2 regions of the Microterricola gilva genome follow, and region 2 is predicted to be linked to the other one. Evidence: predicted binding sites of a transcription regulator. Region 2 holds the regulator's gene; the other holds the start of a gene.
What was found. The regulator HspR, encoded in region 2, represses chaperone genes until heat shock. The targets are predictions, from matches to a motif close to AAGTTGAGTCNNNNNGACTCAACTT.
Positions count from the first base shown of each region.

Region 1 (7,750 bases), 2.9 Mb from region 2:
GCTTCTGGCCTGCCTGACCGGCGACGGTCCGGCCGCCCTCGCCGCCGTGGCGCTGCTCGCGCTCGCAACCGTGCTCGGCATCGCGCTGGTCTTCGCCGGCGTCGCCCGCCACCGCACATTCCCCCGCCACCGGGGCGCCTAGGCTGATGGCGTGGTCAGAGAGTTCTTGTCCGGGGTCGGGCTGCTGCTGCGCGGCTTCGCATTCTGGAGCCGCCGGCCCGGCGCCATGATGCTGGGGCTGGTGCCGGCCGCCATCGTGTTCGCGCTGATGCTGGCCGGCCTCGTCGCGCTCGGCTTCAACGTGGGGCCGATCGTCGACTGGCTGACACCCTTCGACGAGACGTGGCCGGAGCCGTGGCCGAGCATCGTGAACGCTGCAATCGGGACGGTGCTCTTCGCGACCGCGATCGTGCTCAGCGCCGTGACGTTCACGGCGCTGACCCTCGCCGTCGGCGACCCGTTCTACGAACGGATCTGGTTGGCCGCCGAGCGTGACCTCGGCGGCGACGGCCCGACGGAGGGCGCCGGGTTCTGGCGCGGTGTGCGCAGCGCGCTCTGGCTGATCGGAGCCGGTCTGCTCACCGCCGTGTGCGTCGCGCTCAGCGGTTTCGTCCCCGTGATCGGCGGTGTGCTCGCTCCCGTGCTCGGCGTCGTGTTCTCCGGTCGGCTGCTGGCGGTCGAGCTCAGCTCACGGGCGTTCGAGGCGCGCGCCATCCCCGGCGCGGCGCAGCGCACGCTTCGCCGCGGCATCCGCTGGCAGCTGCTCGGCTTCGGCGTTGCGACGCAACTGCTCTACATGGTCCCGTTCGGAGCGGTGTTCACCATGCCGGCTGCCGTGGCCGGGTCAACGTTCCTCGCCAGGGCAGCGCTCGACGCGTCGCCGGTCGCGCGGGTCTGAGTTACGCGCCGCCCATCCGTTCCATCACGTTGGTGCCGTCAGAGAGCACCGGGGAGATGAGCCCGAAGACGTTGTTGTCCGGGTCGAGCAGGTAGCCGACGCGGCCGATGCCCTCCATGTCGTCGAGTGGCAGCGCCTCGATGGCGCCGAGCGCGAGCCCCTTCGCGAACAGGCCGTCGACATCGTCGACACCGATCACGATGTTGACTCCGTTGACGGGCGCGCCCACCTCGGGTTTCGGCCCCATGCGCTGGGTGAGGCCGCCGTTGATGCCCCGACCGAGCTCGGATGTCATGTTGATCGCGCCCTCACCGGTGTCGATCGACCAGTACGACATCTCGCCGTAGCGGGTGAAAGTCCAGCCGAGCAGCTCGGTGTAGAAATCGATGAGCTTCTGCGGTTCGGATGCGTGGATCTCAAAGTGCACGACGAGGTTCGCCATGATGCCTCCTTGCATAAGTGGCAGTCATGCTACGCCGGAGGCCCGGTGACAGCCAGCGGTTGCGCGGGCGGCGACAGGGCTGAGCTCAGGCGGCGGACGCTGCGATCACCGCGATGGTGATGAAGACCCAGTCGTTGATGATGTGCGCACCGACAGAAACCCAGAGGTTCTTGGTCCGGATGTAGGCGAGCGTCAGCGCGATCCGCGCCGAGCCGATCACGACGATCGCCTGCACGAGGTTCCAGTCGTACGTGGGAAGGTGGGCCGCGCCGAACCAGATGGCCGAGATGAGCCACGCCAGGATGATCGCGGTCTTGCGCGAGAGCCCGGCCTTGGCGAAGAGGAAGTACATGAGGGCCAGGAACGGCAGCACGACGAAGAGTTCCTCACCCAGCAGCTGGATGCCGCTGCCGAGGTAGAGCGCGATGGTGTCGAGCACCCCACCCTCGCCCGCCGCTGCGACCGCAGCGTTCGCACTCACCGGGAAGAACAGCGAGACGATCCCGCCCACCGCAGCGGTGATCGCGATGTTGAGGCCAGCGAAGAAGAACATGTTGCCGACATCCACACCGCGCACGCGACGGAACAGCGCCGTCCAGTGCTTCCCGGCGACCAGTGCGAGCACCGCGAGCGGGATAGCCACGAAGAGGGCCCGCGGCAGAATCGCCACGACGTTGTTCGGCTGCGGGAACAGCATGAGTGCCACGAGCCCAATGGCGACGGAGATCCAGAGCAGAATCCATCGAGCAACGGAGAGCTCAATCGGCACCCCGTTGTAATAGGGGAAGTCGGCGCCGTCGCGGCGCTCGATGAGACGCCCGAAGCGGGAGTGGTCGGTCAGCGGGCGAATCGGTGTTGCCTGGGTCGCGTTCTCGGTTGTCATGCACATTCCCGTCGTTGTGGCACAAGTCTGGCAGAACGCTGACCGCCGACGCTCAACGAAGCACAACGCCGGGCGTGCCGTCGCCCTGTCAGGGCGACGGCACGTCTCGGTCCGTGGCTGCTCGTGTTGCGAGCGGGAGCGGTCAGGCCGCCAGCGGCGCCGGCAGCGCGGATGCGGCATCCGTCACGCTCAGCGCACCGTCGACCGCGTCGACGGTGATCGCTCCGCCGTCGCCGATCACGCCGTTCACCAGCAGCTCGGCGATGCGGTCATCGACGTCGCGCTGGATGAGCCGGCGCAGCGGCCGCGCGCCGTACTCCGGCTGGTAGCCGTGCTCGGCGAGCCAGTCGATGGCGGCATCCGTCACCTCGATGTGGATCGAGCGGGCGGCGAGCCGCTCGGCGGTCGCAGCGAGCAGGAGTCCGACGATCTGCCGCAGCTGCGGCTTGTCGAGCTTGCCGAACAGCACGATCTCGTCGATGCGGTTGAGGAACTCCGGCCGCATCGCCTCGCGCAGCTTGCCCATCACGCGCTCGCGCAGCGCCTCGGCCGAGCCGAAGCCGGTCGTGTCGTCCGCGGCGCCACCGACGAAGCCCATCGCCCCGGAACGGGACGTGAGGAACTCACTGCCGATGTTCGACGTCATGATGACGACGGTGTTGCGGAAGTCGACTGTCCGCCCCTGGCCGTCGGTGAGGCGACCGTCGTCCAGCACCTGCAGCAGCAGGTTGAAGACGTCGGGGTGGGCCTTCTCGATCTCGTCGAACAGCACGATCGAGTACGGGTTGCGCCGCACGCGCTCGGTGAGCTGACCGGCCTCGTCGTAGCCGACGTAGCCAGGAGGGGCACCGACCAGGCGCGACACCGTGTGCCGCTCGCCGAACTCGCTCATATCGAAGCGGATGACGGCAGCCTCGGACGCGAACAGCGACCCGGCGAGTGCCTTGGCCAGCTCGGTCTTGCCGACACCAGTCGGCCCGAGAAAGAGGAAGCTGCCGACGGGGCGGTTCGCGTCCCCCATTCCGGTGCGGCTGCGACGGACGGCCTTGGCGACGGCGGTCACCGCGTCGTCCTGTCCGATCACACGTTCGTGCAGTTCGCCCTCGAGCGCCGCGAGCCGATCGCGCTCGCCCTCGGTGAGACGGCTGACGGGGATTCCCGTCGCACGGGCGATCACCTCGGCGATCTCCCTCTCGTCGACTGTGGCAGACGACGCGACGGCATCGATTCCAGGCCCGCCAGGGGCGGTCGCGTCGTCGAGCAGCCGCTGCACGGCCACGATCTCGTCACGGAGCTGCGAGGCCCGCTCGTAGTGCTCGGCCGAGACGGCCGCGTTCTTGTCCGCCTCGAGCACGGCGAGGCGCTCGATCAGCGCAGAGACGTCCTGCGTGGAGCCGAGACGGAGCCGAAGCCGGGCGCCGGCCTGGTCGATCAGGTCGATCGCCTTGTCCGGCAGCACGCGGTCGCTGAGGTAGCGGGCCGAGAGCTCGACGGAGGCGCGCAGCGCGGCATCCGTGAAGCGCACGCCGTGGTGCTCCTCGTACGCGGGGCGGAGCCCCTGCATGATGAGCACGGCATCCTCGATCGACGGCTCGCCGACGCGCACGGGCTGGAAGCGGCGCTCCAGCGCCGAGTCCTTCTCGATCGTGCGGTACTCGGCGAGCGTCGTGGCGCCGACGAGGTGGAGTTCGCCTCGGGCAAGCCGCGGCTTCAGGATGTTTCCGGCATCCATGCCGCCCTCGCCAGCCCCGCCCGCGCCGACGACCGTGTGCACCTCGTCGATGAAGACGATGATCTCGGAGCTGTGGCCGGCGATCTCGTCGATGGCCTTGGTGAGGCGTTCCTCGAAATCGCCGCGGTAGCGCGTTCCAGCGAGCATGCCGGGCAGATCGAGCGCGATGACGCGCTTGCCCCGCAGCTGTGCAGGCACGGAGCCGTCGACGATCGCCCGGGCCAGGCCCTCGACGATCGCGGTCTTGCCGACGCCGGCCTCTCCGACGAGCACCGGGTTGTTCTTGGTGCGGCGGCTGAGGATCTCGATGGTCTGCTCGATCTCGTCCGCACGTCCGATCACGGGGTCAAGCCGACCGCTGCGGGCCAGCTCGGTGAGATCGGTGCCGAACTTGTCGAGCATCGGGGTGTCGGATGCCGACTGCTCCTCCTCCTGCTCGCCGGCCGTCGCCGCTCCGCCGGCGTCGACGGTCTCGCGCATGCCCTGGGTCAGCGCCTCAGCGGTGACGCCGGCGTGGGCGAGCACCTGGCCGGCCGGGGAATCCTGGTTGAGCACGAGGGCGAAGAAGAGGTGCTCGGGTTCGATGTACGTCGAGCCGGACGCGCGCGCCACCTGGTAGGCGTGGAAGAGCGCACGCTGGGCGGAGGGCGTGATGGCCGGCGGCCGCGTCGCGGCATGCTCGGAGGCCTGCGGCAGGCGCTTCTCGGCGGCCGCGGCGATGGCGCCCGGATCGACGCCGAGACGTGAGACGGCCGCGCGGGCGGCATCCTCGTCGATGATGACGCGCAGGATGTGCAGCGCGTCGAGCTCGTTCTGGCCCCGCTCGAGCGCGAAGCGCCCGGCCGCGGCCAGGATCTGCTGGGTGCTCGCGGTCAGGAACTTGCTGAGGTCGATCGACCGCGCGGAGCGCGCCCGCTCGCCATCGAGGTAACGGGCGAGGAACTCGTCGAACGAGTTGCCGCCATCTGGGGTGAAGTTCTCGGGCACGAAACCTCCCTGGTCAAACTTGAGTGCCTTACGCTCAACTTCAACGCTGGCGGCGCGGGAGTATTCCTGCCCAGAGCCCCTCCGGGCTGTGAATGGCCTGTGCGCCGAGCGCATTGCCTCGACCGCGCGGCGGTGGCAGAGTGGTCACCGGGGTTCGAGAAGGGGAGACCATGTCCATTCTCGCGATGCGATCGCACACATGACCGCCGAGCCCGCGCCGGCCCTCGTCGGCGATGACGAACTGGAAGAGCTCGAACGCGAGTTCGTCTCGCGGCTGCGCGGGCGCGTGCTCGAGATCGGCGCGGGTGAGGGCGTCAACTTCGGCGCCCTGCACCCGGATGTGCTCTGGATCGGCCTCGAACCGGATGCCGCGCGCCGCAGCGAGCTGGCCACCCGCGCCAAGGAGTGGGGCCACGCCGCCGTGCCGCTCGACGCACGCTGCGAGTCGATACCCCTGCCGGACGACTCGGTCGATGCCGTCGTCGGCACCTTCGTGCTCTGCTCGGTCAGCGATCCGGCCGTCGCCCTCGCCGAGGTGCGACGCGTGCTCGTTCCCGGCGGCCGCGTCGTCTTCATCGACCATGTCGTCGCCCCGCCGGGGACGCTGAAGCGGGCGGTGCAGCGTGTCGCGACGCCGTTCTCCGCCCGATTCTGCCACGGTTGCCACTGGGATCGTGATGCGGCTGCGCTCCTCGCCGCCGCAGGCTTCGAGGCAGATGATCGACGGCGGCTGCGCGTGCGCTCCGCCCCGTTCGGCCCGGTTCCCACCCACCTCTTCGACGGCCACGCCGCCGACTGACGACCAGGAGGCCGTGTCCGTGGCGATCGAGGTGCGCGCGGCGAGCGTGTTCGACGACGTGCGCGCGATGGTGGGCCCGAAGCGGCCGGATGCGAATGTCTGCTGGTGTCTGAGCTATCGGATCCCGTCGAAGGAGAACCTCGCGCTGCACGGCCCGGCCCGCGGCGAGCGCGTGCGGGAACTGTGCGGGGAGGATCCCCCGCCCGGGGTGCTCGCCTACGACGGCGACGAGGTCGTCGGCTGGGCCGGTGTGCACCGACGGGCCGACACCGGATTCGCCCGCAACCGCAAGATTCCGCACGTCGACGAGCTCGACGTCTGGTCGATCTGGTGCCTGCGCGTGCGGCCGGGGCACCGCGGAACGGGCATCTCACACGAACTCGTCGCTGGCGCCGTGGCCTTCGCCAGGGAGCGCGGTGCTCCGGCGATCGAGGCCTACCCCGTCGACAACCGGGGCGAGAAGGTCGATCTCACGATGGCCTACGTTGGCACCATGGCGCTCTTCGAGCGGGCCGGCTTCGCGAAGGCTGCGGACACCGACTCCGTGCTCAACGGTTTTCCTCGCGTGCTGATGCGGCTCGATCTGCGTTGACCGGATGTGCGTTGACCGGATCTGCGCCGATCGGATCTGCATTGGCCGGATCTGCGCCGAGCCGCGCCACCCTGGCTCGCGCGTTCTGCTCGCTCGGCGAAACCGGGCCGAGCACGCGCCGACCCAGCACGAGGAACGCCCTCGTCATCGTGATCGCGGGCCACCACGGCCGGCGCAGGCCGAGCAACGATCGGCTGCCGGCGTCGAGCGAAGCCACCGCACCCCCGAAGAGAATCGGGTACAGCCGCCCGGTCATGCCTGGCAGCCCCGGCCTGCGGAGGAACCGCACGGCCTCCGCCACCCGCGCGTCCGGCTTCGCATCGACCAGGAACCCCGCCATCTCGGCACGCAGTTCGGCGACGCTCTGCGGCGGTCGCCGCACACCCATGAGCCTGCCGGCCTGGGCCCACTCCCGCACATAGGCATCACCGTCGCCCGGGATCGGCCCACCCCAGATCAGATGGGCGCCGAGAAATGCCTCGGTGAATGCGTCATGCACCCAGCGCAGCAGCTCCTCGTCGTTCGCCGCGTACGGCCGCTCGACACCGCGGGCGTCGACATAGCTGCCGGTGACGTGCTCGTGCAGACGGGAGACGAACGCGGATGCCGCCGTGGCACTGCGTGTGTCGCCGAATGTCACGGTCGCGACCCAGCGCACGGTGCCGTCAAGCCGCGCGAGCGGGTCGTCGCGGTAGTGCGACCAGTCGTGCACGCCGGCCATCGCGCCGGGGTGCAGCGACTGCAGGAGCAGGGCCCGAATGCCGGCGACCAACGTCGTCAGCGAGCCGTTGACCGCCCACACCGCGCTGCCCGGGCCGAAGAAGCCGGCATCCTCGCCCTCGGCGAGCGCCCGCGTCCACGCCGGTGGCCGCCGCCGACCGCTTCGTCCCGGCCGCCAGCGCACAGCCGCGCCATCGGCTCGCTTCTCGCCGTCCATGGCACGACGCTACGCCTGAATGCGGCGGCCGGGGAGAGTAATCGGCGCGGTCTACTGCACCGACCAGCCGCCGTCGGACGGCAACGTCGCGCCGTTGATGTTCACTCCGTCATCGCTGAGCAGGAAGGTGATCGACGCGGCGAGCTGCTCGGCGGTCGCCAGCGAGGGGATCGCCGACTGGAACGGCTGCAGGCGTGCCTGGCCGGCCTCAGAAACGTGCGGGGGGAACGGGATGCCGGTGGCGACCCCACCCGGCGCGACCGCGTTCACGCGGATGCCGTGCGGGCCGTACATGAAGGCGGCGCTGCGGGTGAGGCCGATGACCGCGTGCTTGGAAGCGGTGTACGCGTTGCCGGAGGCATTGCCGCGCAGTCCGGCCTCGCTGGAGACGTTCACCACGGAACCGGCTCCTGCTGCCATCATCGCGGGGAGCACACCGCGCGTGAGCTTGAAGGTGCCGGTCACGTTGACCCCGATCAC
Region 1 covers NZ_SHLC01000001.1:2,945,315-2,953,064, forward strand. Annotated here, with positions in the region: gene EV379_RS13635 (YhgE/Pip family protein) at 1-142, shown strand, start outside; gene EV379_RS13640 (EI24 domain-containing protein) at 152-898, shown strand; gene EV379_RS13645 (VOC family protein) at 900-1,340, opposite strand; gene EV379_RS13650 (CPBP family intramembrane glutamic endopeptidase) at 1,426-2,223, opposite strand; gene EV379_RS13655 (ATP-dependent Clp protease ATP-binding subunit) at 2,366-4,942, opposite strand; gene EV379_RS13660 (class I SAM-dependent methyltransferase) at 5,142-5,741, shown strand; gene EV379_RS13665 (GNAT family N-acetyltransferase) at 5,761-6,333, shown strand; gene EV379_RS13670 (oxygenase MpaB family protein) at 6,290-7,270, opposite strand; gene EV379_RS13675 (SDR family NAD(P)-dependent oxidoreductase) at 7,322-7,750, opposite strand, start outside.
Region 1: the regulator HspR is predicted to act here: its motif matches at 4,959-4,983, upstream of EV379_RS13655 (ATP-dependent Clp protease ATP-binding subunit).

Region 2 (7,750 bases):
TCAAGGAGAACGACGACAAGCTGCCTGAGGACGTCAAGTCCGAGGTGCAGGGCGACGTCGACGCTCTGAAGAGCGCGCTCGCCGGAGACGACGACGCCGCGGTCAAGACGGCCTTCGACAAGCTGGTCGAGAGCCAGGGCAAGCTCGGCGAGGCGATCTACGCCACCTCGCAGGCGGATGCCGCAGCGGCCGACTCGGCCGAGCAGCCCGCCGACGCGGCCTCTGACGAGGACGTCGTCGACGCCGAGGTCGTCGAAGACGACGAAGACAAGAAGTAATCATGGCTGACAACAACCAGCCGATCGATCCGAACGAAGGCAACGGCCTGGATGACGACATCATCCAGGCCGAAGGCCCCGACGTGGAAACCCACGACGACGAGGGTCTGGGCGCGGAGAGCCTGGGGGAGGAAGAGCTCACAGTGGACGACATCCTGAATGCCGTCGCGGCTGAAGAGGCAGACCCCAGCGCCGAGCACCTGGCCGACCTCAAGCGGGTGACCGCCGAGTACGCCAACTACCGCAAGCGCACCGAAGCCAACCGTGAGGTTGAGCGCGAGCGCGCGGTCGGATCGGCCGTCTCGGTCCTGCTGCCGGTTCTCGACGACCTCGACCGTGCCGAGAAGCACGGAGACCTCGAGGCCGACAGCCCGTTCGCCACCATTGCGGCGAAGCTGCGGGCCAGCGTCGAGAAGCTCGGACTCAGCACCGTCGGCACCGTCGGTGAGCCGTTCGATGTCGCCGTGCACGAGGCGATCTTCCAGCAGCCCACCCCTGGCGTTGAGGTCGAGACCGTTGCCGACGTCGTCGAAAAGGGTTACTACCTCGGTTCCACCCTGCTCCGACCTGCGAAGGTCGTCGTGCAGGTGCCCGCCTAACAGCAGGCTCGTGGGGGCGGATGCCGCGGCATCCGCCCCCACATTCATAGACTTTCAGTGCCGCTCGCGGCGGCACAGCACAGACTCATCACAGACATTCATCACGGAAGGAGGCGCGCATGGCAAGCCAAGACTGGTTCGACAAGGACTTCTACAAGGTTCTCGGCGTCTCGAAAGACGTGAGCGAGGCCGATCTCAAGAAGACGTATCGCAAGCTCGCCCGCAAGTACCACCCCGACTCCAACCCGGGTGACGCCAAAGCCGAGGAGAAGTTCAAGGAGATCAGCGAGGCGCATTCCGTGCTCTCCGATCCCGAGCAGCGCAAGGAGTACGACGCCGTACGCGCCATGGGTGGCGGGGCTCGCTTCACCGCGCCGGGCAGCGCCGGTGGCAACGGCGGCTTCGAGGACGTCTTCGGCGGTATGTTCGGCGGCGGCCGGGGCCAGCAGCAGTACACCTTCCAGCAGGGCGGCGGTGCCGGTTACGACGACCTGCTCGGCGGCCTGTTCGGCCAGCAGGGCGGTGGCCGCTTCGGCCAGCCGAGCGGCGGATACCGCGGATTCGGCGGACCGAGCCGCGGCAGCGACATCACCGCGAGCGCCACCATCGACTTCATCACGGCCACCCAGGGCGACACGATCACGCTGCAGACGAGCGACGGCCGCCCGATCAAGGTCAAGATCCCCGCCGGCGTGGCCGACGGGCAGAAGATCAAGCTCCGCGGCAAGGGCCAACCGTCGCCAGACGGCGGTGAGCCCGGCGACATCATCCTCACCGTCACCGTGCGCAAGCACCCGGTGTTCGAGCGCGACGGGCTGAACCTGCGCGTCACCGTTCCGATCACCTTCGTCGAGGCCGCCCTGGGCGCCACAATCGAGGTGCCGACCCTCGGCGGCGACCCGGTGAAGCTGCGCGTCGCGCCCGGAACGCCGAGCGGCCGCGTGTTGCGCGTCAAGGGCCGCGGCGTCACGACAGCCAAGGGCGTCGGCGACCTGCTCGCCGTCGTTCAGGTCGCGGTGCCCTCCCACCTGTCGAAGGATGCCGAGGCGGCCCTCGAGGCCCTGCGCGAGGCCCTGCCGAACGAGAACCCCCGCGAGGATCTCCTCGCCAAGGCACGGGGCTGAGCATGAGCGGCGGCGCGCACGGCATGGACGAGCACGCACCGATCTTCGTGATCTCCGCGGCCGCCGAGCTGGCCGGCATGCACCCGCAGACGCTGCGGCAGTACGACCGGCTCGGCTTGGTCGAACCCCAGCGCACGCCGGGCAAGTCGCGTCGCTACTCGATGCGCGACGTGCTCCAGCTGCGTGAGATCGCCGAGCTCAGCGCCGCGGGCGTGAGCCTCGAGGGCATCAGGCGCATCCTCGAGCTCGAGAACCGGGTGAACGTGTTGGCGCGGCGCGTGCACGAGCTCGAGGGCGCCCTCGCCGATGAGATGCTCAACCGGCCTGGCCGGCGCGTGTTCGCCGCCGGGGCGGAGGGCGACGTGATCTCTCTCAAGGCCGGCACGCGCGTGCGGCGCTCGAACGCCGTCGTCGTCTGGCGCCCGCTCGGCAACGGCGAACGCCACTAGGAAGCGCAGCCGGGCTCTCGGGGCGCCGCCACCGTGCGCCGCTCGGCCGTCCGTTGTGCGCCGGTTGCCGTGATGTGCGCCGGTAGATTCCGGCGCACATCGCGGTACCTGGCGCAGTGCTCGCCGCAGCTGCACCGCGGTGCGCGCGGCGATGCTGTGCGTCGTATTCGGATTTCGCCTCGGCTCTGGTGCCGGTGGTGCGCACGCGCTACGTTGTTGCTCAGCTCACGAGACGAGGAAGTGCCATGGCGCAATTTGAATTCGGTCCTGTTGACATCTCGGTTGTGTCCTTCGCCGGGGATCGCCCCGACGACGCCACGATCGCGGCCATCGAGGAGCTGGTTGAGAGTGGCGAAATCGCCATACTCGACCTCCTGTTCGTGTCCCGCGCGCTGAACGGCGATCTGACCGTCACCGAGTTCGAGGATGTCGGCGAGGAGTGGGGTTTCACCCGGATCGAGCTGCCGGCGTCCGGCGTGATCGGAGACGACGACGTCGACGACCTCGTCTCGATGATCGAGCCGGGACGCTCGGCAGCCGTCATCGCGATCGAGCTCGTCTTCGCCAAGCGGCTGACCTCGAAGTTGGCCGCATCGGGCGGCCTCGTTCTGCACAGCGAGCGCATCCCCGCCGCGGTCGTCAACGCGGTGCTCAGCGACGCCAGCGACGACTGACCGCTTCCCTATTCGTTCTGATCCGATCCACTACTGAGGAGTCGACATGCCACTGAGAAGAATGGGCCGTCCCGGTCTGATTGGAATGGCGGCCCGCACGGCCGTCGTCGCTGGAACCGCCACCGCCGTCAGCGGCGCCGTCGCCGGCCATCAACAGCAGAAGGCCCAGGAGCAGGCCGAGGCGAACGCCTACGAGCAGCAGCAGCAGCAGGCAGCGATGCAGCAGGCCGCCCAGGAAGCCGCGGCACAACAGGCAGCGATGCAGCAGGCCGCCGCGCCGGCACCGGCCGCAGCGCCAGCAGCTCCCGCGGTCGATGGCCTCGTCGCCCAGCTGCAGAATCTCGGCTCGCTGCGCGACCAGGGTCTGCTGAGCGACGCAGAGTTCGCGGCGGCCAAGGCGAAACTGCTGGGCTGAGCTCGACGGAATCGCGGCTTCCCCGGTTAGCCTTGGCCTATGGATCTTTCGGCTCTGCGGCGTTGGCCCGACATCGAGGCTGAGAATCTCTTCGCGGTCGACGCGAGCGATCGCCTGATTCTCGACGAGGCTGCCGACGCGCTTGCGGGCGCGACGGCCAGCGAAGTGGTGGTGATCGGTGATCGCCATGGTGCCCTGACACTGGGTGCACTCGATCTGCTCGCCGAGGGCGGGCCGGATGCCGCCGTCATCCGCGTGCACCAGGACGCTCTCTCCGGCGAGCTCGCCCTCGCCTCGAACGCCGCCGCATTCGGGTACGAGAAGGGCTACCGCTCGATCGCGCTCGGTGTGGAGAAGCACTCGCGTGAGCTGCTCTCCGGCGCGCGCGTCGTTCTGCTGCAGCTGCCGCGGGGGTTGGACGCGCTCGATGAGATCGCCTCGGCGATTGCGGCGCACGCCGACCCGGATGTCGTGGTCGTCGCCGGTGGGCGCATCAAGCACATGACACCGGCGATGAACGATGTGCTCGGCGAACACTTCGCGCTCGTCGAGGCGAGCCTCGCCAGGCAGAAGTCACGGGTGCTCCGGGTGCGGGGGCCGCGCCACGACGTCGTCGGAGGCTGGCCGCGCACGCAGCAGCACCCCGACCTCGGGCTCGTCGTCGCCGCCCACGGTGGGGCGTTCGCGGGAACGTCGGTCGACATCGGCACCCGCTTCCTGCTCGGGCACCTCGCGGAAGCGGCGCTCGGCGCGCGCACGGCGGTGGACCTCGGCTGCGGGACCGGCGTGCTCGCCACGAGCCTCGCGATGCACCGCCCTGGCTTGCACGTGCTGGCCAGCGACCAGTCGGCCGCCGCGGTGGCATCCGCCTGGGACACGGCCCTCGCCAACGGGGTCGGCGAACAGGTGAAGGTGGTGCGCGACGACGGCCTGAGCCGGCAGCCGGACGGGAGCGCCGAGCTCATCGTGCTGAACCCGCCGTTCCACGTCGGCGCGGCCGTTCACGCCGGCATCGCCCTCAAACTCTTCGAGCACGCCGCCAGGGTTCTCGCCCCCGGCGGCGAGCTCTGGTGCGTCTGGAACTCCCACCTCGCATACACGCCGGCCCTGCGCAGCATCATCGGTCCCACCCGGCAGATCGCGCGCAACACCAAGTTCACGATCACGGCCTCGACCCGCGCCCAGTAGCCCCGAACTCTCCCGAGCCGCCGCGTGCATCGCCTTGGCGTCGGCGCGCCGCCGGCAGCGTGCGCATCGCGGCCGGGATTCGTCACCGCTGCCAGGCGGATGCCGTTCCCACGCGCCGTGGCGGAGCGGCAGCTCCCGCTATGGGATGATCGCGAACATGGATGTGGGGACGGCGGCGCAGGGAGCGACAGAGGGCACGGCAGGGGCCAGACGATCGGTGGCCGGGCACGACTGGTGGCGGCTGGATCCCGCCGGTGTTGTGCTCGGCTTCGTGCTCGCCGCGCTCTCGCTCACCCCGTCGCTGCTTCCGCGCCCGGCGCTCCTCCAGGGCGTGATCGCCGGCCTCAGCTTCGCCATCGGCTACGCCGTCGGCGCACTCCTGCTCGCCATCGCCCTGCCGTTGCTTCGCCGCGTGACCACGTGGCGACCGACGCCCGCCACGGTGCGGTGGGCGTGGAGCGGCTTCGGCATCGTCGCGCTGAGCCTCGGCGCCTGGTACGGGGTGCTCGCGCTCGGCTGGCAGAACGAGGTGCGCACGCTCGTCGAGATGCCTCCCGTTGACGGCCTAGCCATCGCCGCGTTCTTCCTCGGCGCCGTGCCGGTCGCCGCGCTCTGCCTGCTCATCGGCCGCGGGATCCGCGGGCTGTACCGCGCCACCGCGAGGCTCATCGGCCCGGTCCTGGGCGTTGCGGGCAGCGCGCTGCTCGTCGTGCTCGGCGGTTTCGTGCTCGTCGCCGCGCTCATGGGGGCGATCGACGCCATCTACGCCGAACGGAACGCGGCGCCAGCCGACTGGGTGAGCGAGCCGAGCAGCGAGTTCCACTCCGCCGGGGAGGATTCCCCGATGGACTGGCAGACCCTCGGACGCCACGGCACCGCCTTCCTGGGAGGCGGACCGGCTGCTGCCGACATCGCCGAGGCGACCGGCAACGCGGCGCTCGAACCGATCCGCGTCTACGCGGGGCTGCACACGGGTGACAGCACGGAGGAGCGCGCGGAGCTGGCCGTCGCGGAGCTCGTGCGCACGGGGGCGTTCGACCGTTCGGTGCTCGTCGTGGCCACCGCCACCGGCTCCGGGTGGCTCGAGCCGCAGACGACCGACGCCATCGAGTACCTGCACGGCGGTGACACCGCGATCGTCTCGATGCAGTACGCCTACACGCCGAGCTGGGTGTCGTTCGTCTTCGACCCCGATGCACCCGTCGACGCAGCCAGGGTGCTCTTCGACGCGGTGCACGCCGAGTGGGAGGCGCTGCCGGCATCCGATCGCCCGCAGCTCATCAGCTACGGCCTCAGCCTGGGCGCCCACGGCAGCCAGTCGACCTTCGCCGACCTCGAGGATCTGCGCAGCCGCACCGACGGCGCGCTCTTCGCAGGCAGCCCGAACGGCACGCCGCTCTGGCGCGAGCTGCAGGCGACCCGCGACGAGGGCAGCCCGGCCTGGCAGCCGGTATTGGACGGTGGGGCGGAGGTGCGCTGGCTCTCGCACGCAGGCGACTTCGGCGCCGTCGATGGGCCGTGGACCGCGCCCCGCGTGGCGTATCTGCAGCATGCGACCGACCCAGTGACTTGGCTCGGTCCCGAGCTCCTCTGGGCGGAGCCGGACTGGCTGAAGCCCGATCAGCGGGCGGACGACGTGAGCCAGGCGATCCGCTGGATCCCCGTCGTCACCGCGCTGCAGGTGGTGGTCGACATGCTGATGGGCGAGACCGTTCCGGCCAGCCACGGCCACAACTACGGCGACGTCGTACTCGACGGCTGGGGAGCGGTGACCGGCGACGGCGGCCTCGACGCGGCCGCGATCGACCGCATTCGCGCGATCATCGCCGAGTACGCCGCCGTTCAGCCCGTCGGCAGCTCGGTCACCGAGTAGCCGGCCCCTGCAGCGCAGGGGAGGGGAGGCTAGGCGAAGCGGGCCGGGTCGATGAACGCCGTGTCGACGAGCTGCGGCTCGTCGAGGGCGAACCGGGCGAGGATCTCACCGAGCGCCGGCGCGTGCTTGAAGGCGTGGCCGCTGTCCCCGCCGCCGACGATGACCCGCGGATGCCGGGGCGAGCGCCCCACCACGAACTGGTCGTCTGGCGAGATCGTCACCATGCACGGGTCGACGCGGGCGGGCAGCGGCTCGATGGCGGGAACAGCCTCGGCGAGCAGCGCGGACACCTGGCGCCAGTCGGCCGGCGTCACACCGCGGTCCAGCTGCTCGGGGTCGATGCGCACGCGCTCCTGCCAGATGTCGCCGACGCCCGCCTTGATCAGTGCGCCCTTCTCCGGCCCGGCGACGGCGCCGACCGAGCCGTGGCCCCAGAGCACCTCGCTCTCGCTCAGCTGGCGCACGAAGACGGGCAGCCGATCGAGTGCGAACTCGGACGCCGGCGCCGCATCCGGGGCGGCGGCGTTCGGCGTCGCGCGCGGCTCGAACCAGGTCATCGGGGTGCGGATCGGCTGCAGCTCGACCCACGGCAGCTCGGCAGCAAGCCAGGCGCCCTGCGCCAGGATCACGCGATCGGCGAGCCACTCGCCCGTGGCCGTGCGCACGAGCACGCCGTCGTCGCCGGCCTCGACGGCGAGCACGCGGGTGTTCTCGACGACCTCGGCGCCGAGTGCCAGCGCCCGGTCGACGGCCGCGCGGATGGTCGGCTCGGGGAACGCCACGCCAGCACCCGGGTCGAGCACTGCGACATCCGTCGGCGCCAGCTCGGCCAGTTGCGGGTAGCGCTCGGCCAGCTCGTCGTGGCTGAGATCAACGAGCGTCAGGCCGTGGGCGGATGCCGCTGCGCGCGTTCCGGCGATCACATCGGAGTCGGGTGCGCCCATCATCACGCCGCCGGTGATGCGCAGCAGCTCCTCGCCGCCGTGCGCCTCCAGCTCGCGGTACAGCGTCTTGGCGAGGCGCGCGATGGGGGTGAGGTCCGGGTGCTCGAGGCACGCCTCGCGGAACAGTCGTGTGGCCCCGTGCGAGGAGCCGAGCGGGTGGGCGACGGTGAACTGCTCGAAGCCGACGACGCTCACCCCGCGCTCGG
Region 2 covers NZ_SHLC01000001.1:893-8,642, forward strand. Annotated here, with positions in the region: partial or broken gene EV379_RS00005 (Hsp70 family protein) at 1-278, shown strand, start outside; gene EV379_RS00010 (nucleotide exchange factor GrpE) at 281-877, shown strand; gene EV379_RS00015 (DnaJ C-terminal domain-containing protein) at 997-2,001, shown strand; gene EV379_RS00020 (heat shock protein transcriptional repressor HspR) at 2,025-2,450, shown strand; gene EV379_RS00025 (DUF6325 family protein) at 2,696-3,124, shown strand; gene EV379_RS00030 (SHOCT domain-containing protein) at 3,171-3,539, shown strand; gene EV379_RS00035 (class I SAM-dependent methyltransferase) at 3,579-4,727, shown strand; gene EV379_RS00040 (alpha/beta hydrolase) at 4,885-6,600, shown strand; gene solA (N-methyl-L-tryptophan oxidase) at 6,630-7,750, opposite strand, start outside.